DNA from 4 places in the Azospirillum sp. UENF 312511 genome. Region 1 is predicted to be linked to each of the others. Evidence: predicted binding sites of a transcription regulator. Region 1 holds the regulator's gene; each other region holds the start of a gene.
The links. Region 1 encodes LexA, which represses DNA repair genes until DNA is damaged. Its sites were predicted from a motif close to ATGTTCTANTTTGGTTC; they were not measured.
Positions count from the first base shown of each region.

Region 2: a site for LexA is predicted at 4,555-4,571, ahead of ACWPN7_RS20710 (Y-family DNA polymerase). Genes of this name have one in related genera too.
Region 3: a site for LexA is predicted at 2,537-2,553, ahead of ACWPN7_RS20685 (ImuA family protein). Genes of this name have one in related genera too.
Region 4: a site for LexA is predicted at 2,299-2,315, ahead of ACWPN7_RS30215 (putative DNA modification/repair radical SAM protein). Genes of this name have one in related genera too.

Region 1 is NZ_JBSNCG010000003.1:198,498-206,016, reverse strand. It holds gene gltA (citrate synthase) at 1-478, opposite strand, end outside; gene gltX (glutamate--tRNA ligase) at 573-1,985, opposite strand; gene ACWPN7_RS12285 (ComEC/Rec2 family competence protein) at 2,150-4,324, shown strand; gene lexA (transcriptional repressor LexA) at 4,350-5,048, opposite strand; gene ACWPN7_RS12275 (molybdopterin molybdotransferase MoeA) at 5,205-6,422, opposite strand; gene moaC (cyclic pyranopterin monophosphate synthase MoaC) at 6,422-6,916, opposite strand; gene ACWPN7_RS12265 (GNAT family N-acetyltransferase) at 6,913-7,374, opposite strand; gene trpC (indole-3-glycerol phosphate synthase TrpC) at 7,410-7,519, opposite strand, start outside.
Region 2 is NZ_JBSNCG010000003.1:1,969,370-1,976,888, reverse strand. It holds gene ACWPN7_RS20735 (leucyl aminopeptidase family protein) at 1-1,211, opposite strand, end outside; gene ACWPN7_RS20730 (glutathione S-transferase family protein) at 1,362-2,024, shown strand; gene ACWPN7_RS20725 (TAXI family TRAP transporter solute-binding subunit) at 2,032-3,138, opposite strand; gene ACWPN7_RS20720 (HupE/UreJ family protein) at 3,257-3,820, opposite strand; gene ACWPN7_RS20715 (hypothetical protein) at 3,926-4,456, opposite strand; gene ACWPN7_RS20710 (Y-family DNA polymerase) at 4,615-6,240, shown strand; gene ACWPN7_RS20705 (error-prone DNA polymerase) at 6,251-7,519, shown strand, end outside.
Region 3 is NZ_JBSNCG010000003.1:1,959,401-1,966,919, reverse strand. It holds gene ACWPN7_RS20700 (tyrosine phosphatase family protein) at 1-169, opposite strand, end outside; gene ACWPN7_RS20695 (tRNA-uridine aminocarboxypropyltransferase) at 466-1,143, opposite strand; gene ACWPN7_RS20690 (hypothetical protein) at 1,446-1,616, shown strand; gene ACWPN7_RS20685 (ImuA family protein) at 1,703-2,512, opposite strand; gene ACWPN7_RS20680 (TIM44-like domain-containing protein) at 2,650-3,726, opposite strand; gene ACWPN7_RS20675 (hypothetical protein) at 3,865-4,101, opposite strand; gene ACWPN7_RS20670 (DUF4112 domain-containing protein) at 4,599-5,024, shown strand; gene hemN (oxygen-independent coproporphyrinogen III oxidase) at 5,106-6,512, shown strand; gene ACWPN7_RS20660 (glutathione S-transferase family protein) at 6,671-7,291, shown strand; gene ACWPN7_RS20655 (protease complex subunit PrcB family protein) at 7,300-7,519, shown strand, end outside.
Region 4 is NZ_JBSNCG010000005.1:355,969-363,487, forward strand. It holds gene ACWPN7_RS30210 (UdgX family uracil-DNA binding protein) at 1-1,059, opposite strand, end outside; gene ACWPN7_RS30215 (putative DNA modification/repair radical SAM protein) at 1,062-2,276, opposite strand; gene ACWPN7_RS30220 (serine hydrolase domain-containing protein) at 2,424-3,488, shown strand; gene ACWPN7_RS30225 (ABC transporter permease) at 3,501-6,041, opposite strand; gene ACWPN7_RS30230 (thioesterase family protein) at 6,185-6,739, opposite strand; gene ACWPN7_RS30235 (LysR substrate-binding domain-containing protein) at 6,736-7,519, opposite strand, start outside.

The DNA.
Region 1 (7,519 bases):
CGATGTCCGTCGAGTTGTGGTAGAAGGCCGACAGCGCGCCGACGACGCCGCAGAGAACCGCCATCGGGTGGGCGTCGCGGCGGAAGCCGCTGTAGAAGCGGGTCAGCTGCTCGTGCACCATCGAGTGGCCGCGCAGGATGCCCTCGAACTCTTCCTTCTCGGCGGCGTTCGGCAGATGGTTGTTGAGCAGGAGGAAGCAGACCTCCGGGAAGGTCGCGTGCTCGGCAAGGTCGTCGATGGCATAACCGCGGTGCAGCAGAACACCCTCATCACCATCGATGTAGGTGATCTTGGACTCGCAGCTGCCCGTCGAAGTGAAACCCGGATCGTAGGTGAAACAACCGGTCTCGGCGTAGAGCTTGCGGATGTCGATCACGTCCGGACCCGTGCTTCCCTTCATCACGGGCAGGCTGACCTGCTTGCCAGTCCGGTTGTCGATCAGGGTGAAGGTATCGGCCTTGTCCGCGGTTTGGGTCATCTCGGCACGTCCTTATCTTTAGGGTTGGGGCTTAACGCCCTTTTCGAATGCGCGCAGCATAGTTCTATGCCGGGCGGATATCAACGCACGGAAGTTATCCCCGTGCTGCAGTTGCGGCATCCTTCATCCGGGCCAGTGTTTCCGCGCGGCCGAGGATCTCGGCCACCTCGAAGATGGGGGGCGACACGGTGGAACCGGTGAGCGCGGCGCGCAGCGGCTGGGCGATCTTGCCCAGCTTCTCGCCCCGCTCCTCGGCGAAGGCGCGCACCAGCCCTTCGAGGGCGGCGGCGGTGAAGTCGGCCTCGGCCTCGAAGCGGGCGGCAAGGTCGGTCAGGACGCCGCGGCCCTTCTCGTCCAACAGCGCGGTGGCCTTCTCGTCCATCGCCAGCGGACGGGCGGCGAGGTAGAAGCGGGCGCTCTGGGCGAGATCGACCACGGTGCGGGCGCGCTGCTTCAGCCCGTTCATGGCGCGGGTCAGCAGATCGCGTTCCGACTCGGTCAGCGCGCGGCCAAGCTCGGCCTCCAGCCGCGGGGCGGCCAGACCCACGAGGCGGGCGTCGTCGGCCTGCCGCATGTAGTGGGCGTTCAGGTTCTCCAGCTTGGCGAAGTCGAAGCGCGAGGGGGAGCGCCCGATGCCCTCCAGGTTGAACCACTCCACGGCCTGTTCGGTGGAGATGATCTCGTCGTCGCCGTGCCCCCAGCCGAGCCGCAGCAGGTAGTTGCGGATCGCCTCCGGCAGGTAGCCCATGTCGCGGTAGGCGTCGACGCCCAGCGCGCCATGGCGCTTCGACAGCTTGGCGCCGTCCGGACCGTGGATCAGCGGGATGTGGCCGAACTCCGGCAGGTCCCAGCCCATGGCGTTGAAGATCTGGATCTGGCGGAAGGTGTTGGTCAGATGGTCGTCGCCGCGGATGACATGGGTCACGCCCATGTCGTGGTCGTCCACCACCACCGCCAGCAAATAGGTCGGGGTGCCGTCGGCGCGCAGCAGGATCAGATCGTCGAGCTGGGCGTTCTGCACCGTCACCTCGCCCTGGACGCGGTCCTTCAGGACCGTCTCGCCCTCCTGCGGCGCCTTCAGGCGGATCACCGGCTTCACGCCGGCCGGAGCCTCGGACGGGTCGCGGTCGCGCCAGCGCCCGTCGTAGCGCACCGGCTGGCCCGCCGCCTTCTGGGCGGCGCGCATCTCCTCCAACTCCTCGGGGCTCGCGTAGCAGTAATAGGCGCGGCCAGCCGCCAGCATCTGCTGCGCCACCTCGGCGTGGCGGTCCTTGCGGGCGAACTGGCTGACCGCGTCGCCGTCCCAGTCGAGGCCGAGCCAGGACAGGCCGTCGAGGATGGCGTCCACCGCCGCGTCCGTCGAGCGCTGGCGGTCGGTGTCCTCGATGCGCAGCAGATACGTGCCGCCGTTGCGTCGGGCGTACAGCCAGTTGAACAATGCGGTGCGGGCACCGCCGATGTGGAGAAAGCCGGTGGGCGACGGGGCGAAACGGGTGACGACGGTCATGGGAGGCTCAATTCCAGGTTCGGCGCTGCTACAGTGCTGCGGCGGCCGAGATGCGGCGGCTGCGGTGCGACTGCGGTGGTGCGGTGGTGTAACACATTAACGGCGCCGGAGGCATTTGCCTTGCGCGCATAGGCGACAGTATGGCCCACGGGGTTGAAGAGGGCATGGCCGGAGGTTTGGCGGCGGAGGGCGATGCCGGTCCTGTCCGTCGCGGCGTCGGCGCGCGCCTTCTCGTTGCGGCTCTGGAATGCCTTGCCGCGGAACGGGAGCGCTGGGCGCTGTGGCTGCCCGTGGGGACCGGGGCGGGTGTGGCCCTGTATTTCGGCCTGCATGCCGAGCCGCCGCTCTGGCTGGGGCCGGGCGCCGTGGTCGGCTGTCTGGCTCTGCTGTGGCTGGTGCGGCGGCGTCTGGCGCCGGTCGTTCTGCTGCTGGGGCTGTTGAGCGTCGCTCTGGGTTTCGCGGCGGCGCAACTGCACAGCGTGGCGGCGATGGCGCCAATGCTGACGCGCGAGCTTGGACCGGTGCAGGTCACCGGGCGGGTGCTGGCGATCGAACGGCAGCCCACCGGCACGCGGTTGATGATCGGTGAACCGATGGTGGAGCGGCTGGCCCCGGAGGCGACGCCGGAGCGGGTCCGCCTGCATTTGCCGGCCAAGGTGACACCGCCGGAGGCCGGGACGGTGGTACGGCTGCGCGCCATGCTCCACCCGCCGGCCGCCCCGGCGGAGCCGGGAGCCTTCGACCTGCAGCGGCGCGCCTATTTCGAAGGCTTCGGCGCGGTCGGCTTCGTCATGGGCGCCCCCGTCGCCCAGGAGGCGCCGCCGCCCGACGGCTGGCGCCGGGTGACGGTGGCCTTTGAGCGGGCGCGCGCCGCCATCGCCGAGCGGGTGCGTGCCGTCGTGAGCGATTCCGCGGAGGCCAGCGTCACCGCCGCCCTGCTGAACGGCGACGCGGCGGCGATTCCGGGACCGATGATGGACGCCTTCCGCGACAGCGGTCTGGCGCACCTCCTGTCCATTTCCGGCCTGCATGTGGGCATCGCCGCGGGGATCGTCTTCTGGGTGGTGCGGGCGCTGCTGGCGCTGGTTCCCTGGGTGGCGCTGCGCTGGCCGATCAAGAAGATCGCGGCGCTGGCCGGCATCCTGTCGGCCATCCTCTACACGCTGCTGGTGGGGGCGCCCTTGCCGACGCTGCGGTCGGTGCTGATGACCGGTCTGGTCATGGGAGCGGTGATCGCCGATCGGTCGCCGATCAGCATGCGGCTGGTCGCCTTCGCCGGCATCGTCACCGTCCTCTATGACCCGGAGGGGATGCTGGGGCCGAGCTTCCAGATGTCCTTCGCGGCGGTCGTCGCCCTGATCGCCGCCTTCGAACGCTTCACGCCCTGGGCGGTGCGGCGGCGGCGCGACATGGGCTGGCTCGGCAAGGGCGCCATGGCGCTGGGCGGCATCGCCTTTTCCAGCGTGGTGGCGACCGTCGCGACGACGCCTTACGGGCTCTACCATTTCCAGCAGGTCGCCTTTTACGGTGTGCTGTCCAACATGGTGGCGATTCCCATCACGACGGTGTGGATCATGCCCTTCAGCCTGTTGTCCTACCTGCTGCTGCCCTTCGGGCTGGAGGGGCCGGCGGTGACGGCGATGAGCTGGGGCGTCCGGCTGGTCATCGAGACGGCGGAGCGGACCGCGGCGCTGCCCGGAGCGACGGCGTTTCTGCCGGCCATGCCGGACGCCGCCATCGCGGCGGTCACTCTGGGCGGGCTGTGGCTGGCCATCTGGACGGGACGCTGGCGCTGGCTGGGGCTGGTGGCCTTGGCCGGCGGGCTGGTCGCCCCGGCCGTCGCGCCGCGGCCCGACATCCTGGTGTCGGAGGACGGAAAACTGATGGGCGCGCGCGGCGCGGATGGGATCCTCAGCCTCTCCACCGCCAGCGATGGCCGGGTCGCCAACACGTGGAGGCGGCGCGGCGGCATGGAAAAGCCGGAGGACAAGGCCGGTCAGGATGTCTGGCCGCTCGCCGGGGTGAGCCTGGACGGGCGGCTGCGCTGCGACGCCCTGGGGTGCCTCTACCGCGCGCAGGGGAAGACGGTGGCGCTGCTGCGCCAGCCGGACGCCTTGCCGGAGGATTGCGCGGTGGCCGATGCGGTGGTGGTCGCGGTCCCGTCGCGCGGGTGCCGGGCGCCGCTGGTCATCGACCGCTGGCAACTGCGGCGGGAGGGCGCGCACACGCTCACCCTGTCGGACAAGGGCATCCGGGTGGAAAGCGTGCGCGGTCGGCGCGGCGACCGCCCGTGGACGATGGGAGGAAAGCTCCCCGATGGAAAGACCGGGGCGCGCTGAGCCGCCGCCCCGGAGCATCCTGCGGTCAGTACTTCCGCACCAGACCGACGAGGCGACCCTGCACCCGAACGCGGTCGGCGCCGAAAATGCGGGTCTCGTAGGCGGCGTTGGCCGGTTCGAGCGCCACGGTGTTGCCCTTGCGGCGCAGGCGCTTCAGCGTGACCTCGGCGTCGTCGACCAGGGCGACGACGATGGAGCCGTTCTCCGCGCTGTCGCAGCGCTGGATGACCACCGTGTCATGGTCGAGGATGCCGGCCTCCACCATGGAATCGCCGGCGACTTCCAGCGCGTAGTGGTCGCCCATGCCGAGCATGGCGGCGGGAATGTCCACGAAGGCGGAACCGTCGCGCAACGCCTCGATGGGCGTGCCCGCGGCGATCCGGCCGTAGAGCGGCAACTGCACGGATTCGGACGCCGGGTTCGCCTCACGTCCCGCGAAGCTGAAGTCGCCCTTGATGACGTTGGGCTCGAACTTGGCGCGCGGCGGCCGGGTGCGGGCGGTCTCCAGCCCCTCCGGCAGGCGCAGCACCTCCAGCGCGCGGGCGCGGTGGGGCAGGCGGCGGATGAAGCCGCGCTCCTCCAGCCCCGTGATGAGGCGGTGGATGCCCGACTTGGACTTCAGGTTGAGAGCGTCCTTCATTTCGTCGAAGGAAGGGGACACACCGCCCTGTCCGAGCCGCTCGTTGATGAAAAGCAGCAATTCATGCTGCTTGCGCGTGAGCATTTGTGCCTCCCGGCCGGTTCCGCACTAGATATGGAACAAAAGCAAAACGTTCCATCTTGTTCTAGTTTGGTTCTTAACCCCCGTCAAGCCCTACGGATGAAATCAATCGCAAATCGACGGACAGGACTCCCAAATGGATTTCCCGTGCGGAACGGATTAAAGCGACAGGACACCGCCGCTCAGCGGGATCACCGTCACGCGGTCGCCCACAGCGGCGGCGGTTGCCTGCGGCTCGCGGACGATCAGGGCGTCGGCCCGGGCCAGCCGGGACATCATCGCGCTGTCCTGGCGCGGGAAGGGCGTGGCGATGGGCTCGCCGTCCGTCCCGGTGGACAGGGTGGCGCGCATGAAGTCGGTGCGGTCGTCGTTGGCCTTCAGCGGCGCGCCGAGCCGCGCCGCGAGCGTGGTGTTCTCGGCGGGCAAGCCTTGGAGACGGCGAAGGACGGGCACCAGGAACAGCAGGGCGGCCACCCCGGTGGACACCGGATTGCCGGGCAGGCCGAGCAGCGGAACGCCGTTCGCCGTCCCGAAAATCAACGGTTTGCCGGGCTTCATGGCGACGCGGTAGAAGTCCAGTGACAGCCCGCCCAGTACGTCGCGCACATGGTCGTGCTCGCCTTGCGAGGCGCCGCCCGTGGTCACCAGCAGGTCGCAGCCGGCCGCCCCGGCGGCCATGGCGGCGAGATGCTCCGGATCGTCCTTGGCCACGCCGAGATTGTGGGCGAGGCCGCCCTGGCTGGCGACCAGCGCGCAGAGGCCGAGCGCGTTGGAGCTGACGATCTGGCTCGGTCCCAGCGGATCGCCGGGCAGGGCGATCTCGTCCCCGGTGGCGAGCACGGCGACCCGCGGTCGGCGGTGGACGCGCAGCCAGGGCAGGTTGGCCGCGGCGGCCAGGGCGACGTCGCGGGCGGTGAGCAGCCGTCCTTTGGGAAGCAACTCCTCTCCCGCGGTGAAGTCCAATCCGGCGGGACGGATGAAGCGACCCGCGGGCACGGCGCGCCCGACGCGCACGCGGTCCCCGGCGTCCTCGCAATCCTCCTGCATCACCACGGCGTCGGCCCCGGCGGGCAGGGGCGCGCCGGTAAAGATGCGCACGGCCTCGCCCGCGCCGACCGATCCGGCGAAGGCGTGGCCAGCGGCGGACTCGCCGATGCGGCGCAGCGTGACGGGAGCTTCCGCCGACGCCGGGACGATGTCGGCGGCGCGGACGGCCCAGCCGTCCATGGCCGCGGCGGCGAAGGGCGGCTGAGTCAGGCGAGCGCCGGCGGGCTCCGCCAGGACGCGCCCCAGCGCGTCGGGCAACGGCACCGTCTCCGCCGGCAGGGCGGTGAAGGCGGCGAGGATGCGGGCGCGGGCTTCACCGACCTGTAGCATCAGACCGCGCTCCCCCATTCGCCGCTCTTGCCACCGGCCTTGTGCAGCAGCTTCACCTCGGTGATGGTCATGCCGCGGTCCACCGCCTTGCACATGTCGTAGACGGTGAGTGCGGCGACCGACACGGCGGTTAGCGCCTCCATTTCCACGCCGGTCTGGCCCCTGAGCTTGCAGGTGGCGGTGATGTCCACGGCGTTGCGCTCGGGGTCGCAGGTCAGGTCCACCTTGACCGACGTCAGCATCAGCGGGTGGCACAGCGGGATCAGGTCCGGCGTGCGCTTGGCCCCCATGATGCCGGCCAGCCGCGCCACCGACAGGACGTCGCCCTTCTTGAGGCCGCCCTGGAGGATGAGGGCCAGCGTTTCCGGCTGCATCAGGACGGAGCCGCGGGCGGTCGCCGAGCGCTCCGTGTCGGCCTTGCCGGACACGTCCACCATGACCGCGCGGCCTTCGGCGTCGAAGTGGGTGAAGCCGCTTGCGGGCTGGTCGGTCATAGGGGTTTCTCCATGAACAGGCTCAGCGGGTCCGGACCGTAGGGGCCGAACGGGCCGCGGTTGGCGAAACCCTGCTTGCGGTAGAGGGCAATGGCCTCGTCCTGATAGACGCCGGTCTCCAGCCGCAGCAGGGACAGGCCGGCGGCACGGGCCTCATCCTCGATGCGTTCCAGAAGGCGGCGCCCGATCTGGCCGCCGCGCGCGGTCGGCTGGACGAACATCCGTTTGACCTCGCCATAGCCACCGTCGGTGTCGATGCGCATGGCGCCGCAGCCGACCACGGTTCCCGACCGCCGGGCGACCAGGAAACGGATGTCCGGCTTGGCCAGCGATTGCAGGTCGAGCAGGTGGTTGCTCTCGGCCGGGTATAAGTCGCCCAGATAGCGGTCCAGCTCTTCGATGAGCTGAACCACTTCGTCCTGGAGCGGGCTTTCCCGGGCAATGGTCACGTTCGGCACGGCGTCGCTCCTCCCCATTGCTTTCTTGTTTTGTCTCAGGCGAGCAGGGCGCGGGTGGCCGCGGTCACATCCTCCTGCCGCATCAGCGATTCACCGACCAGGAAGCAGCGCGCGCCGACCGCGGCCATGCGCGACAGGTCCGACG
Region 2 (7,519 bases), 1.8 Mb from region 1:
TTGTTGAGGTCGGCCACCTTGCTGTCCAGCCCCTTGCGGTAGGGCGCCCACAGCGGCAGGCGCCACAGCGGGTCGCTCTGCTCCTCGCCGGCGGCCAGCAGGTCGTTGGCGAGGGCGTCGTCGTTGGCGAACAGCGCCGGCAGGTCCGGCCCCAGCGCGACGCGGGCGGCTCCGGTCAGGGTGGCGAAGTCGACCAGCAGGGCGGGCTTCTCCGAATCCGCCTCGGCCAGCGCGTCGCACAGGATCAGCCGGCCCTCGGCGTCGGTGTTGCCGACCTCCACGCTCAGCCCCTTGCGCGTCTTCAGCACGTCCATCGGCTTGAAGGCGTTGCCGGAGATCACGTTCTCCACCGCCGGGATCAGAACGCGCAGCCGCACCGGCAACCCCGCCATCATCACCATTCGGCCCAGCGCCAGGGCGTGCGCCGCCCCACCCATGTCCTTCTTCATCAGCAGCATGCCCGACGACGGCTTGATGTCCAGGCCGCCGCTGTCGAAACAGACGCCCTTGCCGACGATGGTCACCTTCGGGTGCGTCGGGTTGCCCCAGCGCAGGTCGATCAGCCGCGGCGCGCGCGGACTGGCCCGGCCCACCGCGTGAATGGCCGGATAGTCACGGTCGAGCAGGTCGTCGCCGACGATCACGTCCAGCCCGGCCTCGAATTCCTCCGCCACGGCATGGGCCACCTCGGCCAGTTCCGCCGGGCCGAGGTCGTTGGCCGGCGTGTTGACGAGGTCGCGCAGCAGATAGGTCGCGGTGGCGGTGCGCTGCACCTCGCCCTGGTCGGCGTGCTTGGGCCAGACGAGGTTGGCGAAGGACTTCTCCGACGCCTTGTAGCGTCCGAAGCGGTAGCTGCCCAGCGCCCAGCCCAGGGCCAGACGGGTGGCAGCGCGGCGGTCAAGCGCGGCGTCCACCGCCTCATCCAGCTGGTAGTTCCCCGGCGGCAGGCCGCTGGGAAGACCGGCGAGACCCCACAGGTCGTCCAGCGCCGACACGCCGGCCAGCACGCGGGCGACCGCCCCGCCCTCCCCCGGCAGGAAAGCCCCCGGCAAAAAGGCAATGGTGCCGGCCTCCGCCGTGAAGTTCACGGCCTTCACCCAGGCCGCGGTGGCGGGCGGCTGACCCTCCAGCCACGTGGCGAGGCCGGCCTTGTTCAGCGGGGTGATGGTCACGGTGCCGGGACCGGCCGTGGCGAGCAGGGTGGCGAGCAAGGCGGGCGTCCTTCGTCAGGAAACGGAAACAATGAAGGAAAGCATGGCGCGCCGGGGCGCCCCTGAAAAGGGGGATTGCGTGCCGGCTTGCCGCAAGGTCGCGGGACAGGCATGCTCCGCCCCCCCTCCTTTCGCTCCCGAGGCGCACCCATGGACGACCTGACGCTGGTCATCGGCAACAAGGCCTTCTCCTCCTGGTCCCTGCGGCCCTGGCTGGCGCTGAAGCGGACCGGCCGGCCCTTCCGGGAGATCATGATCCCGCTGCGCCAGCCCGACACCGCGGACCGCATCGCCGAGCATTCGCCCTCCGGCCGGGTGCCCTGTCTGCGGCACGGCGATCGGGTGATCTGGGATTCGCTGGCAATCTGCGAGTATCTGGCGGAGTCCTTCCCCGAGGCCGCCCTCTGGCCAGCGGACGCCCACGCCCGCGCGGTGGCGCGGTCGGTCTCGGCGGAGATGCATTCGGGCTTCGTCGGCCTGCGCACCCACATGTCCATGGACCTGAAGGCCTTCCGCCCCGGCGTGGGCCGCAACGCCGAGAGCGAGGCCGACATCGCCCGCGTCTTCACCCTGTGGCGCGACACGCGCGCCCGCTTCGGAGCGGGCGGCCCCTTCCTGTTCGGCGACTTCTCCATCGCCGACGCCATGTACGCGCCGGTGGTGACGCGCCTCCTCACCTACGGGGTGGAGATGGACAGGACGTGCGGCGACTACGCGCGGGCGGTGATGGAGCTGCCGGCCATGGTGGAGTGGGTGGACGCCGCCAAGGCGGAGCCGTGGGACCTCTACGCCGACGAACGGGACCCGCAATAGGACGACATCAGGGCGTCGCCCCGCCCGTCGGCTCGTTGGCGGCGTTGCCGATCAGCCCGACCTCGCGGTAGTAGCGCTCGGCGCCCGGATGCAGCGGGACGGAGACGTTTGCGACCGCCTTGGTGGCGTCGAAGCTGCGCCCCTTGGGGTGGCCCTCGATCAGCAGGCGGCGGGTGTTCTCGTGCCACAGCGCCTTGGTGACGCCGTGGATCAGGGCGGGGTCGCGGTCGGCGCGGACCAGCAACTCCGCCCCCACCCCCAGCGTATGGACCTCCGGCACGCCGGGATAGGTGTCGGCGGGGATGATCTGGTCCATGTAGAAGCGCTGGCGGATGCGCAGCCGGTCGGCCATGTCGCCGTCGAGCGGGATCAGGCGGATCGGCTCGCGGTTCGCCACATCGGTCACCGCCGCCACCGGAAAACCGCCGACCATGAAGAAGGCGTCCAGCTCCTTCTTGGCCAGCCGGTCCGCTGCGGTGCCGGGCTTCAGGTAGGCCGGGGGCCGCAGTTCCCCCTCTTTCACGCCGAAGGCGTCGAGGATCGCCCGCGCCTCCACCAGCACGCCGGAACCCTCCTCCCCCAGCGAGACGGCCTTTCCCTTCAGGTCGGCCACGCCGTGCAGGTCGCTGTCGGCGCGCACGACGAGCTGGATCGCCTCCGCGTAGAGCATACCGATGGAGCGCAGCCCTTCGAAGGGCGCCTTGCCGTGGAAGATGCCGGAGCCGGTGTAGGCCCAATAGGCGATGTCGGCTTGGGACATCCCGGCCTCGACCGCCCCCGAGCGCAACAGCTCGATGTTCTCCACCGAGCCGAGCGTGGCCTGGGCCACCGCGATCAGCCCCGGCACGCCGCAGCTTCCTCCGCGGTCGCAGGGGCGCGAGCCGGGCGGGTTGGAGATGGCGTTGGCGATCAGCCCGCCGATCGGGAAATAGGTGCCCGACGTGGTGCCCGTGCCGATCCGGAAATAGCGGATGTCCTGCGCCACGGCACCCCGCGGCAGCAGGCCCAGGAGAGCGCCCCCGGCGATGCCGGCCAACACATGGCGGCGGCTGGGAAGGCCCTGGGGGGAAAGGCGGGCGTCGGAAAGGCGGGGGTTGGCTCCTGCGCGCGGCACCGGCGGGTCCACCTTTCCTGCTGGCCAGCCGTTCCGGCGGCATGGGCCATCGGCGGCGTGTGTTGGACACGCTCTTACAAGAATACCCGCAGCCCGGCTTTTTCAAGGCGTCGGGGCCTTAAAAGACGCCCGCCAGATCAAGAACCCCGGCGAGTGCTACCGCGCCGCCACACATTTGCACGACCCGGCCCGACGCCGCCTGTCCCACCGCCACCGACAGGCCCAGCCCGGCGCCGATGACCAGCAGCACGCCAGACGACAGCCCGGCCCAGAACAGCGGCCCGCCCATGTGCACATAGCCGTGGAAAGCCCCCGCCGCGGCGACCGTCAGCACCCCCAGCGCCAGCGGCACCTTCAGTCCGAAGGCGACCAGCCCGCCCATCAGGATCAACGACGCCGACAGCCCTTCCGCGGCGTAGGGCAGACGGATGCCGATCTGCGCGGCCAGCCCGGCGGCCAGCACCGCGGTCAGCGCCGCCACCGGAAGCTGCCAGACGGAAGGGCCGCCGTTCTGCCCGCTCCACAGCCCGATGGCGAGGAAGCCGAGCAGATGCTGCAGCACCCACACGGGTTCGGTCAGGCCGGTGCCGAACGGCCCGGTCACCGTCATCCGCGCCAGCGCGGGCGCGGCACCGGCGCCGATCAATGCGAGCGCCAGAAGAACCGACCGGATCGCCACCATCCCCCACCCCTTTTCCCCAACGCCTCTGCCCAGCACCGGGCCGGTATGGCCGCTGCGCGGGGTGGGGTCAAGTGACCAGGGTGGCGGGCTTCAAGAACCGGGAGATCAGTAACCCAGGGGGCCAGGGCCGTACTGGCGGAGGTCCTGCTGCTTGCGGAGCAGGTCGCGCTGCTGCAACGGGTCGAGCCGGCCCATGGCGTCCTCGGTGCGCAACCGGTCGACCTCCGGACTCATCAGGTCGCGCTTGGCGCGGTCGGTCAGCCCCTGGGTGGAGCCCGGCTCCGGCAGGGCGGGGGTGGCCGGCTGGTCGATGGGCGGCGGCGGCGGGGACGAACTGCCGCGGCGACGCACCGGCGGCGGCTGGTTGGGCGTTTGCGAGGCGTCGGAGAGCTTTTGCGGCGGAGCGGGTGCAGGCTCCGGCCGCGGTGCGGGAGTCGGGCGGGCATTCTCCTCCGCCTGAATCTGGCGCAGCGTCTTCAGCCCGCCGCCTTGCGCGGACACCGGCGGGGCCGCCTGGGCCCGTCCCGGCATCTCGTCGTGCACATCCGGCGCGCAGGCCCCCAGCGCAAGGGCGGCGAGCGCCACGGCGACGGGCAGGAACACGGCGGTGGGGCGGATCGGTGTCATACCAACCATGTCGTGTTCCGCGGAGACGGGACAAGGCCCTCCCGGCGATCTCCCCCTTCTTGGTGAGGCCATAAGGGGACTCCCAACCGCCGGCTTTTGCCGCTAGAATGTTCTTGTTTTGTTCGAGTTGAAACGATTGACGAAACGAGCGGTGCAGGGAGGGTGGCATGGGGAAAGGGGGTGCTGAACGGACGGCGCGGCGCATCCTGTCCCTGTGGCTGCCGCGGCTGCCCACCGACGCCCACAGCCGCCGCCATCCGGAGCGGCGCGACCATCCCCTGGCCGCCATCCTGGCCGAGCGCGGGCGGCTGGGCGTGGCCGCCGTCAACCGCGCCGCGGCGGAGGCCGGGGTGCATCCCGGTATGAGTCTGGCCGATGCCCGCGCCATCGAACCCGCCCTGGCCGTCTTCGACGCCGAGCCCGAGTCGGACGCCCGCCTGCTGGAGCGGATCGCCGGCTGGTGCACGCGCTACACCCCCTGGACCGCCCCGGACGGCCCCGACGGGGTGGCGCTGGACATCACCGGTTGCGCCCACCTGTTCGGCGGGGAGGAGGCCGTGGCCGCCGACCTGTCCGCCCGCCTGACCGCGGCGGGCTTCGAGTCGCGGATTTCCGTGGCCGACACGCCCGCGGCGGCCTGGGCGCTGGCGCGGTTCGGCGGGGGTGCCCCCACCCTAACCCTCCCCCGCTGGGCGGGGGAGGGAATCTGGCCCTCCCCTGCGCAGCGGGGGAGGGGGGGACCCGCGAAGCGGGAGGGTGGGGGCAAAGCGCTCCCCGATCTCTCCCCCCTCCCCGTCGCCGCGCTGCGTCTGCCCGCCGCCACGGTGGACGGTCTGGCCGCGATGGGGCTGCGGCGGATCGGGGATCTGCATGCCCTCCCCCGCGCCACGCTGGCCGCCCGCTTCGGGCCGGAACTGCTGCGACGGCTCGATCAGGCCTACGGGCGGCTGGACGAGCCGCTCTCCCCCCGCCTGCCGGTGCCGCCGCACAGCGTCCGCCTCGCCCTGCCCGAGCCGATCACCACCGCCGAGGCCATCGCCGAGGCGCTGCGCCGCCTGCTGGCCGCCCTCTGCGCCGGGCTGGAGAACACCGGCGAGGGCGCCCGCCGGCTGCGGCTGGAGTTGCACCGGGTGGACCGCCGGTTGGAGGACGCGCCCCAGACGCTGGTTATCGGCACCGGCCACCCGGTGCGCCGCCCGGACGCGCTGATGCGGCTGTTCGCCCAGAAACTCGACCGCGTGGAACCCGGCCCCGGTCTGGAGCTGATGGTGCTGTCGGCCACCGAGGCCAGCCCGCTCGCCGCCGCACAGGCCGCGCTGGACGGCACAACGGATGGGGGCATGGACGGGCAGCCGGAGCTGGGCGAGCTGATGGACCGGCTGGGCAACCGGCTGGGGGAGCGGGCGGTGCTGCGGCTGGTCCCGCGGCAAAGCTGGCTGCCGGAGCGCAGCGTGGCCCCCGCCTCGGCCTTCTCGGAGGCCTCCGGCGGTGCGCTGTGGCCGACCGACCGCCCCCGCCCGGTGCGGCTGCTCGCCCCGCCGGAGCCCATCGAAGCCATGGCCCTGGTTCCCGACGACCCGCCGGTGATGTTCCTCTGGCGCGGCGTCCAGCATCGCATCCGCCGTGCCGACGGGCCGGAGCGGATCGAGGCCGAATGGTGGCGACGCGACGGCGAGCCCCGCGACTATTACCGCGTCGAGGACGAGGCCGGCCGCCGCTTCTGGGTCTATCGGCAGGGGCTGTACCGGCCCGGCGTGGCGGCGCTGTGGTTCCTGCACGGCTTCTTCGGGTGACGGGAGCGCCATGACCCCCTACGCCGAACTCCAGGTCTCGACCAGCTTCACCTTCCTGGAGGGCGCGTCCCACCCGGACGAGCTGGCGCTGACCGCCGCCGGCCTCGGCCACGCCGCCGTCGCGGTGACCGACCGCAACTCGCTGGCCGGGGTGGTGCAGGCGCACACCGCCGCCCGCAAGCACGGGCTGCGCCTGATCGTCGGCTGCCGGCTCGACCTGACCGACGCGGACAGCCTGCTTGCCTACCCCACCGACCGGGCGGCCTACGCGCGGCTGTCGCGGCTGCTGACGCTGGGCAAGCGGCGGGCGCCCAAGGGGGCCTGCTTCATCGCCCGCGCCGACGTGCTGGACCATGCGGAGGGGATGCTGTTCCTGCTGGTGCCGCCGGACCAGCGCGACCCCGCGTTCGTCCACGCGCTGCGCGGCTGGCGCAACGATCTGGGGAACCGCCTGCACCTCGCCGCCAGCCACCGCTACCGCGGCGACGACCAGCGGCGGCTATCCTGGCTGGGCGGGCTGGCGGAGGCGGAGCGGGTGCCGCTGGTGGCGACCAACGACGTGCTCTACCACACGCCCGACCGCCGCCCGCTGGCCGACGTGATGACCTGCATCCGCAGCGGCACGACCATCGACGAGGCGGGCTGGCGCCTGTCGGCCAACGCCGAGCGGCACCTGAAGGCCGGGGTGGAGATGGCCCGCCTGTTCCAACGCCACCCCGACGCCGTCGCGCGCACGGTGGAGATCGCCGCCGCCTGCCTCTTCTCGCTGGAGGAGCTGCGCTACGAATACCCGGACGAGGTCGCCGAGGACGGGCGCAGTCCGCAGGAGACGCTGACCAACCTGACCTGGGCCGGAGCGGTCCAGCGCTATCCGGGCGGTGTGCCGGAGACGGTGGCGCAGACCCTGCACCGCGAATTGACGCTGATCGGTCAACTTGATTACGCGCCCTATTTCCTGACGGTGCACGACATCGTGCGCTACGCCCGCTCAAAGGGCATCCTGTGCCAGGGGCGCGGCTCGGCGGCCAATTCGGCCGTCTGCTATTGCCTTCATATCACGGAGATTGACCCGGCTCGTTTCAAGCTGCTGTTCGAGCGCTTCATCTCCTCGGCCCGCAACGAGCCGCCGGACATCGACGTGGATTTCGAGCATGAGAAGCGCGAGAAGGTCATCCAGTACATCTACGAAAAATACGGGCGCGAGCGGGCCGGGCTGACCGCCACCGTCATCCGCTACCGCGCCCGCGGCGCCATCCGCGAGGTCGGCAAGGCCATGGGC
Region 3 (7,519 bases), 1.8 Mb from region 1:
GGAAGCGCAGCTCCAGCCGCTTGTGCTCACCGTAAGAGCCGAAGGCGGTCGGCTCCGGGTGGCCGGGGTCGAGGATCGACAGGACGTGGGTCACGCCGGCTTCGCAGAAGCCGTTCAGCTCCTCGATGCCGCAGACGGTCAGTCCGAAGGGAACGAAATCGCGGGCCATGGTCCTCGTCTCTTGCCGTGCGCGCGGAGGGCGGCGCGGTTCGCATGTGGCGCCGCCGGTCCGTGCCGTCAAGCCGATCAGAGGCCCGATCAGAGGACGTTGAACAGGTACAGCAGAAGAATGATCGGAATGGGAATACCGACAAGCCACAGCAAAACGCCCTTCATGGATCGCTCCCTTGGTTGAGGCCCGAGCGGCCGATGCAATCCTCAACAGCGCAACAGCGCATTGGTTGCCACGGCCGCCCTGGTCGAGGGGGGCTTACCCGGAAAGGGCGATCCCGGAAGAGGTGCGGATTATTCCGCCCCGTCCTGATCCTGGGCCTGATTTAGGGCCGTCTCCGCAGCGGGCTCCGTCGTCCCCGCGCGGGGCGGCAGAACGGGGCGCGGGCGCGGTGCGCGCAGCTTCTTCAGCAGCAGCGCGAAGGGCTTCAGCGCGCGGTCGAGGACCGCCGGTTCGGCCTCCAGCCGCGACAGCAGGAAAGCAGCGGCCTCCAGGGTCGACACGCTGTCGCGTCGCGGCTCCTTGCGGGCCTGCCCGTAGAGGGAGCGGAACTGCGGGTTCAGCACGATGCGGCGGCATTTCAGGAGCCACGGGTTGCGCCACCACAGCGTCTTGGCCTGGCTCCAGGTGCCGTCCAGGACGATGACGCCCTCCAGGTCGCCCAGCACCAGCTCGCTGTCCTTCTGCGGGACGCCGCCCTTGTCCACCACGGACACCTCTGGCAAGGGGCCGGCGCCCTGCTTGACCGGGCCGAGATAGAGCACGCCCCAGCGCTTGTAATCGACCTCGCGCCCCAGGATGCGCTTCAGGTTCGACCAGCTCAGCCCGACCTTAAGCGCGGAGTTCTTGAACTGGAGATGGGCGATCTGCGCGGTGCCCAGTGTCTCGCGCTTTTCCTGCGGGTGCTGGAGGATGAGCAGGAAGACGGCGTTGTCGATCGGCTCCACCGCCTCGCAAACGCACAAATGCATAGGTTTTAGGCAGGTGGGGCAGGGTTCGGCGTGCATGGTCGGTCTCGGCAGAAGGAACATCGGCGGAAAAAGCGGGAGGCGGGGACTATGAGCTTCCCATCCGAAAAAAGGAACGGGCCTCAAAAAAGAAACGGGGCCTGAAAAAGAAACCGGGCGCATTAAAGTTTGCATAACGCGTGATCTGCATCACTTAGAGGCCTGGACCTTGCATGATAGCGTCCAGACACACAGGACGGGTTGGGCCGAGGGCGGCCGACAGGACCGCTCCCCAGGCTCTCCCGACGCTCAGAAGGAGGCTTGCCATGCTGCCCGCTCATTTGGCCGCCCGCTTGCTGGAGCAACGCCGGGCTCAGGAATCGGCCGAATTCGCCCGGCAACTGCCGCTCTACGCGGACGACGCGCCCTTTCCGCCCGACGCCGATCCGGATACCGAGACCGGGCATCCCCTGCCCGACTGGGCCACCAACTACTGACCGGAAAACGACGGGTGGCTGTCGCATAAGCGACATCTCGAACGGCTGTCGCGTAAACGACATCACCGCCCGTCCTTCCGTCCGCATCACGCCACCTCGGCCCAGGACGGTCCGTGTCCGCCCGCCGGAGCCGGACGCCGAACCGGGGTGGACGTGGATGCCGGCGCGGGAACGGCCCGCTCCGGTGCTTGCGCCGGGACCAGGGCACCATCACGCCATTCCAGAAGCCACGACCCCAGGCGACCGCCCCGGCAGCGCTCCAGCTCGGCGCGCCAGCGCGGATCGCCGACGCCCGGCTCCGCCGTCCAACTGTGTGCCGGCGCGATCCGCCAGCGGGTGACCGCCGCGCTCGCCGCCGAGCGGCGGGCGGTGCTCTGCAACAGGAATCCCGTCACACCCGACAACTCGGCGGCCAGTTGCAGCCGGCGGCTCGCCGTCAGGTCCAGCCCCCCGACCTCCCCCAGCACGGCGGACAGCCGCTTGCAGCGCAGCGCCTCCTCCATCGCCCACAGGGCGTCGGTGTCGCGGGTCGCGCGCACGGCGATCAGCCGGTCCGGCGTCAGCCCATAGGCGGCCAGCCCGGCGGCGTGCAGGTCGCGCCCGCGCACGACCCACAGCGCGGGCGCCGCCGCGCTGGCGAGGCGCGCCAGCAGATGCGCGGCGAAGGCCGTCCCGGCCCCCGGCTCCTCCCCCGCCACCTCGTGCAGACAGCCGAGCGGGAGACCGCCCGCCGGAAAGGCTCCGTCGAGATCCGGCAGGCCGAAGAGCAGCACCCGCGCCCCCTCCCCGCCCAGCCCTTCCAGGCCACGGATGCGAGCGCGCAGATCGGCCAGAACGGCCGCCCGGTCCGGCGGGGGCGCTTTGATGCAGGACTCAGGCACAGGAAGTTCGGGCATGACTTGCTTCCGCTGAGCAGGCATTTGTTCCTGATATGTTCTATCATGTCCCATCTGCCCAGGGGAGTCCGGAAATGCGAAAGGGGGCGCCCTTTCGGACGCCCCCCCGCGAGACCGGTTGAGGAGTGGAGAGTGGATCAGCCGGCCTGTTGGATCGCCGACAGGACCCAGCGCCCACCGCGCGGACGGGTGAAGGTCCAGATTTCCGTGGCTTCGACCGGGCGGTTCGGGTCGCCCTCGACCACGCGGTTGCTCGCGCGGTCCACCGTCACGTCGGTCAGCGAGAAGCGCATCGCCACGGTGGCGTATTCCGCGTTGCCCTCGCGCCACGCCTCGGCCAGGTCGCCCTGGAGCAGGCGGACGTCGGACAGACGGTTGACCACGCCACGGTTGTGGTTGGCCGCCAGTTCCTCGGTGAAGTAGGAGGCCATCTCCGGCGTCACGGCGCTGCGCAGGGCCGTTTGGTCCTCGTTGCCGTAGGCGGTCTGGACCGCGACCAGCGTCTGCTCGAACGCCTGATAGTCGGCCGGGCCGATGCCCAGGTCGTCACGGCGCACGCCCGGACGGCCGGAAGAAGCCGGACCCGCAGCGGCGCTGCCGCGAGCGCCACCACCCAGCGGGTTCGAGCGCGCGTCCACCGCCTCGCGGTTCATGGCGCCCGGATTCGGACCGGCATAGGCGGCGTTGGAAGCGCCCATGCCCGCCGGCCGCGCCGCGCCCGCCGAACGGTTGCGGAAGAAGCGCATGGCCAGCCGGACCAGGAAGACGACCAGCAGGATCTGGAGGATGAAGCCCAGGATGCCCGCGAAGCTGCCCAGCCCGTCGAGGAAGCCGCCGCCGAACAGCATGCCGGCGATGCCGGCGCCGATCAGGCCGCCCATCAGGGCCGGCATGAAGCCGCCGCGCGAGAAGAAGCCGCCGCGTTGCGCCGCCGCCGGCGACGCCATGCCCGGCTGCTGCATGCCCGGCTGCTGCGCGCCCGGCGTCTGGGCGGGGGCGGCCGAGCGCTCCATCGGGGCGGCGCGCGGCGCGGTGTTGGTCTGGGCCGGCGCCTCGTAGGTGCGCGAGCCGCGGCTGCCCGCGGAGCTGCTCTTGCCGGCGCGGGCATCGGCGGTGCCGGCGGTCAGCGCCACGGCCAGCGCCAGAGCGACGGCGCCGAAGGCGCGGGCCGGGGTGCGGGAAACGGTGCGGGGGGATCGCGTTTTCTGGGTCATGGCCGTGTTCGGTAAAGCCCTCGGTTCGGGGGACGCTCACTCATGTAGCGTCCTCCTATATGGTATGGCTGCCCTGCTGTTTTAGAGGGACCACAACCAAACCGGCCAAAAAATACGCAGACCGCGTGCGGCGCCCGATCAGGCGGAGGCGCGCTCCCACACGATTTCCACCCTATGGAAAGATCCCGCACCGGCCGGAACCACCGGCGTCAGCGGTGCGGCGGCCGTCCGTTCCGCTGCCCGCAGCGACGCCCAGACGCGGCGGCGGACCTCGATCTGGCGGCGGCAATCACGCGAGCAGTAGAGCGGCGCCGGTCCGCGCGGCGAAGTGCGGCGGAATGGCTGTCCGCAGCAGGCGCAATAAAGCGTGGTCATGGTTATCCTCCCTGTTTTTCCGAGCTGTTTTTTTCCGATGACTGGTGCCCCGCCCATCACCCTGTGGAGCGGGTGCCCGTTCGGTTCTTTTCGGTCTTAAGTCTCGACCTGCGCGCACCATTGTTGTGCTTTGGGACGCCCCAGACCAGAGATGCCTTCGGCATATGGCCGTCTGAAAATCCGGCGATTCCGGAAAAATCGTCGAAACAACAATTGCTTGGCTTCCGCAAATCCGGACTGCGCGTCCATTCGCCGCATCCGGTCGTCAACCCCCCTCTCCGTTCGGACGATGACCCTGCGTCCGCCCGATCATCCGTATGACGACGGCTCCACCCGGGCCGTGAGCGCGTCCGTGGTGCCGGACACCCGATGGAGATAGGCCGGGAACCGCCGGGGACAGCCGCGGGTTGCTCAACCCGACACGCCCGACCGGCACCGCCCACGGCTTCCCCCGCCGGCGGCTCCCCACGGCGGCTCTCCTGCTCCGGTGAAGCCCCATGAGCGACATCCGCACGCGTCCCGCGCCCGCCACCACCCTCTCGGGCGTCGCCACGGCGCCGCCGGTCATCTCCATCGATCTGGAACGGCTGGAGCGGCTGCGCCGGCTGACCCGGCTGATGGACACGCGCTGGCGCGTTCCCGGCACGCGCATTCCCTTCGGGCTGGACGGCATCGCCGCGCTGGTCCCGGTCGCCGGCAGCACGGCGACCACCGTGGTGGCCGCCTACATCATCATGGAGGCCGCCCGCTTCGACCTTCCGAAAAGCCTGATCGCCCGGATGATCGCCAACATGGCGGTGGATTGGGCCGGCGGTTCGGTTCCGGTGGTCGGCGCCCTCTTCGACATCGGCTTCAAGGCCAACCGCCGCAACCTGAACCTGCTGCTGGAGCATCTGGAGAACCGGCTGGCCGCACACCACTGACGGGCCGGCCGGACGGGCGGGCGTTCGAACGCTTGACTTGTGTCAAAGCGGCGGACGGCGGTCTGCACGATCCTCCCGGCCATGAACGCGATCTCCCCCGTGGCCTGCGCCACCGCCGCCCCGACCGCCCCGCTGAACGCCGCCCTGCTGGCCAAGTACGATGGGCTGCGGGTGCCCCGCTACACCAGCTACCCGACGGCGCCGCACTTCACCGCCGCCGTGGGGGCGGAGCGCTACGCGGATTGGCTGGCGGAGCTGGACACGGCGGCCCACACGGGGTCGCTGTACCTGCACGTGCCCTTCTGCGCGAAGATGTGCTGGTACTGCGGCTGCCACACCAAGATCGTCGCCCGCTACGCCCCCATCGCCGAGTATCTCGGCCATCTGCGGCGCGAAGTCGGCATGGTCGCCGACCGCATATCCGGACGGCTGCGGGTGCGGCACATCCATTTCGGCGGCGGCACCCCGACCATGATGGCGCCGGACGACTTCGAATCGCTGATCGCCCTGCTGCGCGAGCGTTACGACGTGACGCCGGACGCGGAGATCGCGGTGGAGATCGACCCGCGCACCCTGACCCGTGCGATGGCCGAGGCGCTGGGCCGCGCCGGGGTCAACCGCGCCTCGCTCGGCGTGCAGGACTTCGACGCTTCGGTGCAGGCGGCCATCAACCGCATCCAGCCGCGGGAGCAGACCGAGCAGACGCTGGAATGGCTGCGCGCCAACGGCATCCGCCACATCAACCTCGACCTGATGTACGGCCTGCCCGGCCAGTCGGTGGAGAGCGTCGCGCGGTCCGCCGAGATCGCCCTGACCATGGCGCCGAACCGGCTGTCGGTCTTCGGCTACGCCCATGTGCCGTGGATGAAGACGCACCAGAAGAAGATCGACGAGTCGGCGCTCGCCGGCACGCTCGGCCGTTGGGAGCAGTTCGCGGCCATCGCCGGGGTTCTGACCGACGCCGGCTTCCAGCCCATCGGCCTCGACCACTTCGCCCGGCCCGACGACGAGCTGGCCGTGCAGCAGAGCGAAGGGCGGCTCAGCCGCAACTTCCAGGGCTACACGACCGACGACGCGGAGGTGCTCCTGGGCTTCGGCGCCTCCTCCATCGGGGCGCTGCCGCAGGGCTACGTGCAGAACGCCGTTCCCTTCGACCAATACGCCCAGGCCGTCGAGGCCGGACGGTTCCCGACCGGTAAGGGGCTGACACTGACCGCCGACGACCGGCTGCGCCGCGACCTGATCGTGCGGCTGATGTGCGACCTGTCGGTGGACGTCGGCGCGGTGGCCGAGGCCCATGGGCTGGCCGCCGGGACCTTCGACGCCGACCTGGAGGCCATGGCCGATCTGGTGGCCGACGGGGTCGCCGTGGTGGAGGGCCGCCGCGTCCATGTGCCGGAGCCCGCCCGCCCGCTGATGCGCATCGTCGCCGCGCGCTTCGACACCTACCTGTCCACCGGCGCCGGGAAGCACAGCCGCGCGGTGTGAGCGTGATGCTCTTGTGACCGGCAGGAAAAGGATGTGATCGGCAGGAAAAAGGACGCTTTTTCCTGCCTCTGGCCTTCCGCGCGCAAATCGGCGAAACTGGCGCCTGTTGAACATCTTTGCGGACGCGGCAAAGGAACAGGCTCCAGGGACGGGCACCGATGATCACGCTCTACACCTTCGCCTCGCCGAACGGGCAAAAGGCTTCGATCCTGCTCGAAGAGCTGGGTCTCACCTACAAGGTCCACAAGGTCGACCTCGTGGCCGGCGAAGGCCGTCAGCCCGACTATCTGGCGGTCAGCCCGATCGGCAAGATTCCGGCCGTCGTCGAGGAACTACCCGGCGGCAAGAGGCGGCGCCTGTTCGGCTCGGGGGCCATCCTGCTGCACTACGCGGAGCGCACCGGCCGCCTGCTGCCCGAGGACGAGGACGAGCGGGCGGAGGCGCTGAGCTGGCTGATGCTGGGCGTCAGCGACCTCGGCCCCTCGGGCTTGAGCAAGTTCCGCTTCGCGGTCATGGCGCCGGAGAAGATCCCCTACGCCATCGACTATTTCAAAGGCGAGCTGCAGCGCATCCACGCCGCGATGGAGGAGCGTCTGGGCGGGTCGGACTATCTGGCCGGCGGCGCCTACTCCATCGCCGACATCGCCTGTTTCCCCTTCGTGGCCGTGGCCGCCAAGGCGGAAGGCAACGTGCTGGACCGCTACCCCAACCTGAAGCGCTGGCACGCCACGGTCGCCGAGCGCCCGGCGGTCAAGCGCGGCATGGCAGTGCCGGAGTGAGCCGCCGCATGACCCGCCCCACCGCCGCCCTGCTTGCCCTCGCCGTGACGCTTCCCCTTCTCGGCGCCTGCCAGACCACCCCGGACGGGGCGGAGCCGCAGGCCCTGCTCCCCGCCGACGCCGATCCCGGCACCTATTGGCAGGGCGACCGCAGCCAGGCCTACGAGCGCGCCTATGTGGTCGCGCGCAACCCGCAGGAATGGAACGACCTCTGGGCCCGCGTCGGCG
Region 4 (7,519 bases), on a different contig from region 1:
CAGGTAAAGACCGCCGCGGTCGATGCCGGCTTCCTCCAGCGCGGCGGTCAGCAACTGGCCGGCGGGGCCGACGAAGGGCCGGCCCTCGCGGTCCTCCTGGTCGCCCGGCTGCTCGCCGACGATGGCGATGACCGCACCCTCCGGCCCTTCGCCCAGCACCGCCTGTGTCGCGCCCGGCACCAGCGGTTCGGAGCGTTGGATCAGGCGGTTCAAGTCGGCGAGGCTTTCCGGCGCCTGCCGGGCCATCGCCGCCACCGCCTTTTCGGGCATGCGGCGGCGCGGGATGGCGGCCTCCGCCTCCAGCATCGCCTGGACGCGGGCAGGGGCGGAGCGGACCATGGCCGGGATGGCCGCCGTCTCCGGCATGTTGGCCCAGTATTTCCGCGGCATCTCCGCCCGCATGGCCGTCGGGTTGACCCGAGCGGGATTGAAGGTGCTCTCGTAATAGCGCAGCCAGCCCTCGGCGAAGCGGTCGTCGGCCAGGGAGTCCGGACGCTCCGTGGGCGGGCCGGTCATCAGGCGTTGGCGGTCCCAGTGCAACGAGCCCTTCGGCGTCAGGATCGTCCACACCATGCTTTCGAAACGCTCGACGAAGAAGGGAGCGACCGCCTCGACGATGTGATGGTCGGGCTCGAACCACGCGACGTAACGCTCTCCGCCGTCCGGGTCCCGTAGGGCGCGGAAGCGCAGGAAAGCGTGCATCTTGTGGATGTCCCGGCGCACCGCTTTGTCGAGCCGCTCCAGCCGGTGCACCAGCGGGTCGGCGTGCTGGTCGAGCAGAGCCCGCTCACCGTTCAGCACCCGCCAGACCAGCCGGTAGAGCAGGGCGTAGCGTTCCGGATCGCCGTGGCAGACGACGGTTTCGATCAGTTGCCCGACCGCCTGGGGCAGGAAGACCGGGGCGCCGTTTTCGGAAGCGGGGGCTTCGTCGCCGAACAGCGACGGCGCGCCGACGCTCCACAGCACCTCGTCGGGCGCCGTCCGGGCGGCGGCGAGGCGGCGCACCGCCCGGCGGAAGCCGTCGAGGTCCGCCCCCTCCCGCAGGGTGATCGTGTGCATCGTCAGAACAGGCTCAACTGGCTGGATGGCGTGACCAAGCGCTGGCGCAGGTCCAGCCGGTCGGTCAGCCCGCCCACGGGGTGGTAATCGGCGGCGATCAGGAAGGGGCGCGCCCGCCTCAGCCCGCTCGACAGCCGCCCCAGATCCTCCATGCGCAGGCGGGTGTGGCGGCGCGCCGACAGAATCTTGTCGACGGCGCGCGCGCCCAGCCCCGGCACCCGCAGCAGCATCTCGCGGTCGGCGGTGTTGACGTCGACCGGGAAGCGCTCCCGGTTCTTCAGCGCCCAGGCCAGCTTGGGGTCGATGCCGAGGTCGAGCATCCCGCCCTCGCCGCCGGACGCGATCTCCTCCACCGTGAAGCCGTAGTAGCGCAGCAGCCAGTCGGCCTGATACAGCCGGTTCTCCCTTTGCAGCGGCGGCGGCTTGACCGGCAGCACCGAACTGGCCTCCGGGATCGGGCTGAAGGCGGAATAATAGACGCGGCGCAGCCCGTAGCGCTGGTAAAGCGTGCCGCTGGTCTCCAGGACCGAGCGGTCGGTGGCATCGTCAGCGCCGACGATCAGCTGGGTGCTCTGGCCGGCGGGGGAGAAGCGGCGGCGCTCCTCTTTGGCCTCGACGATGCGTTCGTTGACCTGTCCCATCACCGCCTTGATGGTGCCGCCGTTCTTCTCCGGCGCGAAGGCTTTCAGGCTGTGGTCGGTGGGCAGTTCGAGGTTGATCGACAGGCGGTCCGCCCACAGCCCGGCCTGCTCGATCAGCCAGGGGCTGGCCTCGGGAATGGTCTTCAGGTGGATGTAGCCGGCGAAGCCGTGGTCGCGCCGCAGCGTCCGCGCCACCAGCATCATCTGCTCCATCGTGTGGTCCGGCGAGCGGATGATGCCGGAGGACAGGAACAGCCCCTCGATGCAGTTGCGCTTGTAGAAGCCCAGGGTCAGTTCCACCACCTCCTCCACCGTGAAACGGGCGCGGCGGACGTTGGAGGAACGCCGGTTGATGCAGTACACGCAGTCGAACAGGCAGTGGTTGGTCAGCAGGATCTTCAGGAGCGAGACGCAGCGCCCGTCCGGCGTGTAGGCGTGGCAGATGCCGGCGCCGGTCGTCGAGCCCAGCCCCTCCTTGCCGCCGCTGCGCGGCTTGGCGCCGGACGAGGCGCAGGAGGCGTCGTATTTCGCCGCATCGGCCAGAATGCCGAGCTTCTCGATCAAGGCGTCGTCCATCGTCCCATCCCACGCTGCTTGTGTGTTCTTAATATGTTCTCATGGGGTGGGGAGGCAAGCGGCGTGTGTGGCGCTGGGTGGGACAAAGTCGGATCAGGGTCTCTGTGGCAATCTTGGATGGCAGCGAAGCGGGACCACATATCCGGGATGACCAACAATCCGCCGTTCCGGCTCGGCCGCCGCACCGTCCTCGCCGCCACCGCCGCCGTTGCTGCCGCGTCCCTTGGCTGCGCCTTGACCCGCCCGCTGCTTGCCGCTCAACCGGGGGCCGGGTTCGACCCGGCCTTGCTGGACGGCGCGATCAAACGGGCGGCGGAACTCGACCAGATCCACGCGCTGGTCATCGGGCGGAACGGCGCGGTGGTGTCGGCGGAGGCCTTCCGAGGGCCGGCGGTGAACCGCGCCGTCAACGTCAAGTCGGTGTCCAAAACCATCGCCGCCTCGCTCGCCGGCATCGCCATCGACCGCGGGGTCCTGCGCGGCGTCGATGTGCCGTTGGCCGAGGCGGCGCCGGGACTGGTTCCGGCGGGCGTCGATCCGCGGGTGCGCCGGATCACCATCGCCGACCTTCTGACCATGCAGGCCGGTCTGGAACCGACCTCCGGGCCGGGTTACGGCCGCTGGATCAACAGCCGCAACTGGGTCGTCGACGCGCTGCGCCGTCCCTTCGTCACCGAGCCGGGCGCACGGATGCTTTACTCGACCGGGAGCTACCACCTGCTGGGAGCGGCGCTGTCCAGCGCGTCGGGGCGCAGCCTGCTGTCCCTGGCGCGGGACTGGCTGGGCGAGCCGCTGGGCATCGACGTGCCGTCCTGGACGCGCGACCCGCAGGGCTTCTACCTCGGCGGCAACAACATGGCGCTGTCGCCGCTCGACCTCTTCCGCTTCGGTGAGCTGTGGCGGCAGGGCGGGCAGTGGAACGGACAACAGGTCATCAGCGCCGCCTGGGTGGAGGCGTCGTGGGTGCCGCGCACGCGCTCCCCCTTCTCCGGCGACGATTACGGGTACGGCTGGTTCCTCGCCACGGCGAAGGGGCACCGCATCGCCTACGCGCGGGGCTATGGCGGGCAGATGCTCTATCTGGTGCCCAGCCTGGGGCTGACCGTCGTCGTCACCTCCGACCCCGGCCGGCCGGCGCGGTCGGATGGCCATGTCGGGCTTCTTAACGCCCTGCTGACCGACGCGATCATCCCGGCGGCGGAAATGGCCTGACGGGCCGGCGGATCAGGCGGACAGGGTGTCGCTGCGCAGGCGCCGCATCACGTCCCTTCGCGGCAGCCAAACCACCAGCACGGCCCCGACCGCCGCCATCGCAGCGACGGTGCCGAGGAAGGCGGCTAGGGGAACAGCGCCTCCGGGGAGGGGCGCGCCGTCGGCAAGGCTGGCGACCACCGCCGCGCCGCCGGCCCAGCCGAGCGGCACCGCGATCGCGGCGACCGCGGCGCCCAGGAGGACGAATTCCAGCACCACCGCCTGGACCATGGACCACCGACCAACTCCAAGGGCGTGCAGGATCGCCATCTCCTGAAGCCGCCGCCGGGCGCTGCTGGCGATGGCGCCGAGAAGGACCACGGCCGCCGCGCCGAGGGCGACGGCGGACAGGCCGTCCAGAAGGCCGCGCACGGTCTGGACGGTCGAACCGAGCGTGTCCAGCACCTCCGCCACGCGGATCGTGGGGGCTTGCGGGACTGCCTGCGCCACCGCCGCCTCAACCGCCGGAACCGCTTCGGGCGAGGACCAGACGGCGGCGACGAGGCTGTGCGGCGGCGGGTCGGGGAAGGGGGAGAGGAGCACCGGGAAGTCCAGATCGAGCCGCGTCCAGTCGATGCGCCGGAGGTTGCCGACCGTCGCGGTCACCGGACCGCTCGCCAGGGCCAGCGTAAGGCTGTCCCCCACCGCCAGCCCCAGCCGGCGGGCCACCTGCGCGTCCAGCGAGGCGAGCGGCGGGCCGGTATAGCCCTCGGGCCACCAACTTCCGACCACGATCCGGTCGGTGGGGGCCGGGCGGTCGCGCCAGGACAGGCCGCGGTCGCCGCGCACCGCCCAGCCGACGGAGCGCGGGGCGTCCGCCTCGGTGATGGCGACGCCGTTGAGGCGGCTGATCCGGGCGTGCAGGAAGGGCGCCACCTCGACCCGCCCGACGCCGGGCAGGGAGGTCAGGCGCTCGCTCAAGCCGATGCCGCCCGGCGGGGGAACGTTCAGCGCGATGACGGAGGGCGTCTGCGCCGGCAGCGTCGCCGCGACATGGCCGGTGGCCGACCGTCCGACCACGCCGACCGCCACCAGCAGGGTCAGGCCGATGCCCAGCGCCACGGCCACCGGAACCGTCGGGGCGCCGGGCCGCCCGAGGTTGGCGACGGCCAACCGGACCACCGGTCGCCGTCCGCGCGCCAGCCGGCGGGCCACCCAGGCGAGCCCCCGTCCCAACAGCGCGAATGCGGCCCACACAAGTCCGGCGACGAGGAGAAAGCTGGCGACCGCGAGTGGCATGCCCGTCCAGGCGGCGAGAGCACTGGCGAGCGCCAGCCCCAGAAGCGCGACGGCGCCACGGGTCCGCCACCCCAACGGCTGGGACAGGCCATCCACCGCCCCCCGCCAGATCGCGGCGGGGCTGGTCCCGGCGGCGCGGACAAGCGGCGGCACGGCGCAGAGCAGCGCGGCCAGAAGCCCGACTGCCCCCGCCAGCAGCAAGGCCGCCGGATCAATGGCGCCGCCCGTCTCCGGCATCCAGTCGAGCGGCAGCGCGTTCACCGCCATGGCGGCCAGCACGGCGCCGGTCGTCACGCCGATCAGCAGCGCCACGCCGACCACCGCCAGCGTCTGCAGCAGGAAGGCGGTGAAGAGAAGGCGTGGCGAGCCACCCAGCGCCTTCAGCGTCGCCAGGACCGGCAACCGCCGGGTGAGGTGCGCCGACAGCGCCCGGCCGATGCCGACGCCGCCGATCAGCAGGATGGACAGCGACCCCAGAAGGAACAGCGCGCGGGCGAGCTGCATGGTGCGGTCCACGCCCGGAATGCCGTGCGAGGCATCGACGATCCGCCATCCGGCGTCGGGGAAACGGCTTTCCAGATCGCGCAGGACGGCGTCGGAGCGGGCCGGTTCCGGCAGGACGAGGCGATAGTACCAGTAGACGGGCATCCCCGGCTCCGCGAGGCCCGTCGCGTCCAGCGCTTGGCGATCGATGACGACGCGCGGGCCGAGGGAAAGGGCGCGGAAGGCCCGGTCTGGCTCATGCTCCAGCACGGCGCGGACCGTGACCTCGGCGGCCCCGAGCCGCAGCCGGTCGCCGACGTTCAGCGCCAGAGCGTCGAGCAGGTCGGCGGACACCGCCGCACCCCACCGCTCGTCCCGCCGGGCCAGCGCGTCGGCCAGGGACGGGGCGCCGGACACCGTCGCCGTGCCGACCAGCGGGTAGGTTCCTTCGACCGCCTTCAGTTCGACCAGGGCGCGGGCATTGCCGGTCACCGTCGAGGCGACGGGCCGCAGTTCCGCGGTCTCGCCGACCCTGCCCATCGTGTCGAGGACGGCCCTTTGCTCCGGCGTGGCCGGTGCGTGGAACAGGCGCAAGGAGAGGTCACCGCCGACCGCTTCGCGCGCGGTGGTCCGCATCCCCTCCAGCACGCCGCCGCTGAGCGAACCGACGGCGGTCATCATGGCCGTCCCCAGCGCCACCCCCAGGACGACGATCCAAAGTCCGGCGACGCCGCCCCGCAGGTCCCGCCAAGCCAGCCGCAACGCGATGCGCAGATAAGTCATGGCGGACATATCGTGAAGGTCCCGCCGGCCGGCAACCGTTTTGGCCACATTCGGCTTCCCTCTCCCGCCTCGGGAGAGGGAAGGGGCCCACGCGAAGCGTGGGAAGGGTGAGGGTGAAGCCGAGAATCAGCGCTCTGATCCTCGCACGACCCTCACCCGGCGCCTTCGGCGCCACCCTCTCCCGGGGCGGGAGAGGGATTGGGTGCCAGATGCAGCCGCCGCCGGTGGCGGGGCGGCAGGGGATGGGCGGATTGGACCGCCGCCAGGGCGCGCAGGCGCTCCGCCAGGGCGGGCGGGAAGGGCGTCACCTTGCGGGTGCCCAGATCGACGTGAATCGACAGTTGTTCCATGGTCGCGGCGACCGTTCCGTCGTCGGCCCGGCGGATCTCCAGCAGGCTCAGCAGCCGCTTGTCGTCGGCGTCGAGCAGCCGCAGGGCCACCTGTAGGGGCGTGCCGGCACGCAGTTCCCGCCGGTAATGCACCGCCACATCGACAACGAACAGGCCGAGCCCCTCGTCCCGCGTGTAGGTCTCGCCCAGCCCCCACCGCTCCATCAGGGCGTAGCCGACCTCGTCGAACAGGGCGACGTAGCGGACCATGTTCATGTGGCCGTAAAGGTCGATCCAGCTCTCGTCGACCGTGTGCACACCGGACAGAAGGATGTCGGACGGCAAGATGTCTGGCGGCAGGGCGTGGTCCTGGGTCATGGGTTGCCTTGGAGGGGGGAGGTCTGGTCCGGCGGGAACACGCCGCGCAGCCATTGCCGGATGGCCGAGATCACCGGCGTGTTCCAGCGGTGGGCCGGGGCGATGAAGTAGTAACCGCCGATGGTGACGTTGCTGTCCACCATCTCCACCAGCTTGCCGTTGGCCAGCGGTTCGGTCACCAGCAGGTCGCTGACCAGGGCGACTCCGCGCCCCAGCCGGGCCGCCTCGATGGTCAGGTGCGCCTGCCACAGTCGGGGACCGCGCAGCCGGGGGAGTTCGGCGATGCCGGCCTCTTCGAACCACGCTTCCCACATTCCGGTGGATTGCTCGTGGATCAGCGGCAGGCCGACAAGGTCGGCGGGTGTGCGCACGTCGGGGTAGCGCGCCTTGAACTCCGGGCTGGCGATGGCGAGGATGCGCGGCCGCGCGAACATCTCCGACCGCAGGCCCTCGGCGACGGAGTTGCCGTCCTCAAGATACATGATCTCGGCGTCGGCCTCCTCCCGGCTGAAGTCGGGGCGGGTCGAGGTCGGCTGCAGGATCACCTCCCGCCCGGTCAGCGCCTCTTCCAGCTCGGGCAGGCGGGCGAGCAGGCAGCGCGACGCCAGCCCCGCCAGACAGCAGATGTGCACCGCCTCCATCCCGCCGTTGCGCAGCTCGTTGCTCGCCTCGCCGATCAGGTCGAAGGCGCGGCGCAGCTGGGCGGCGTAGCGGATGCCTTCGCGGGTCAGGGACAGGCCGCGCCCCGACTTCGCCACCAACTTCACCCCCACCGCCTGT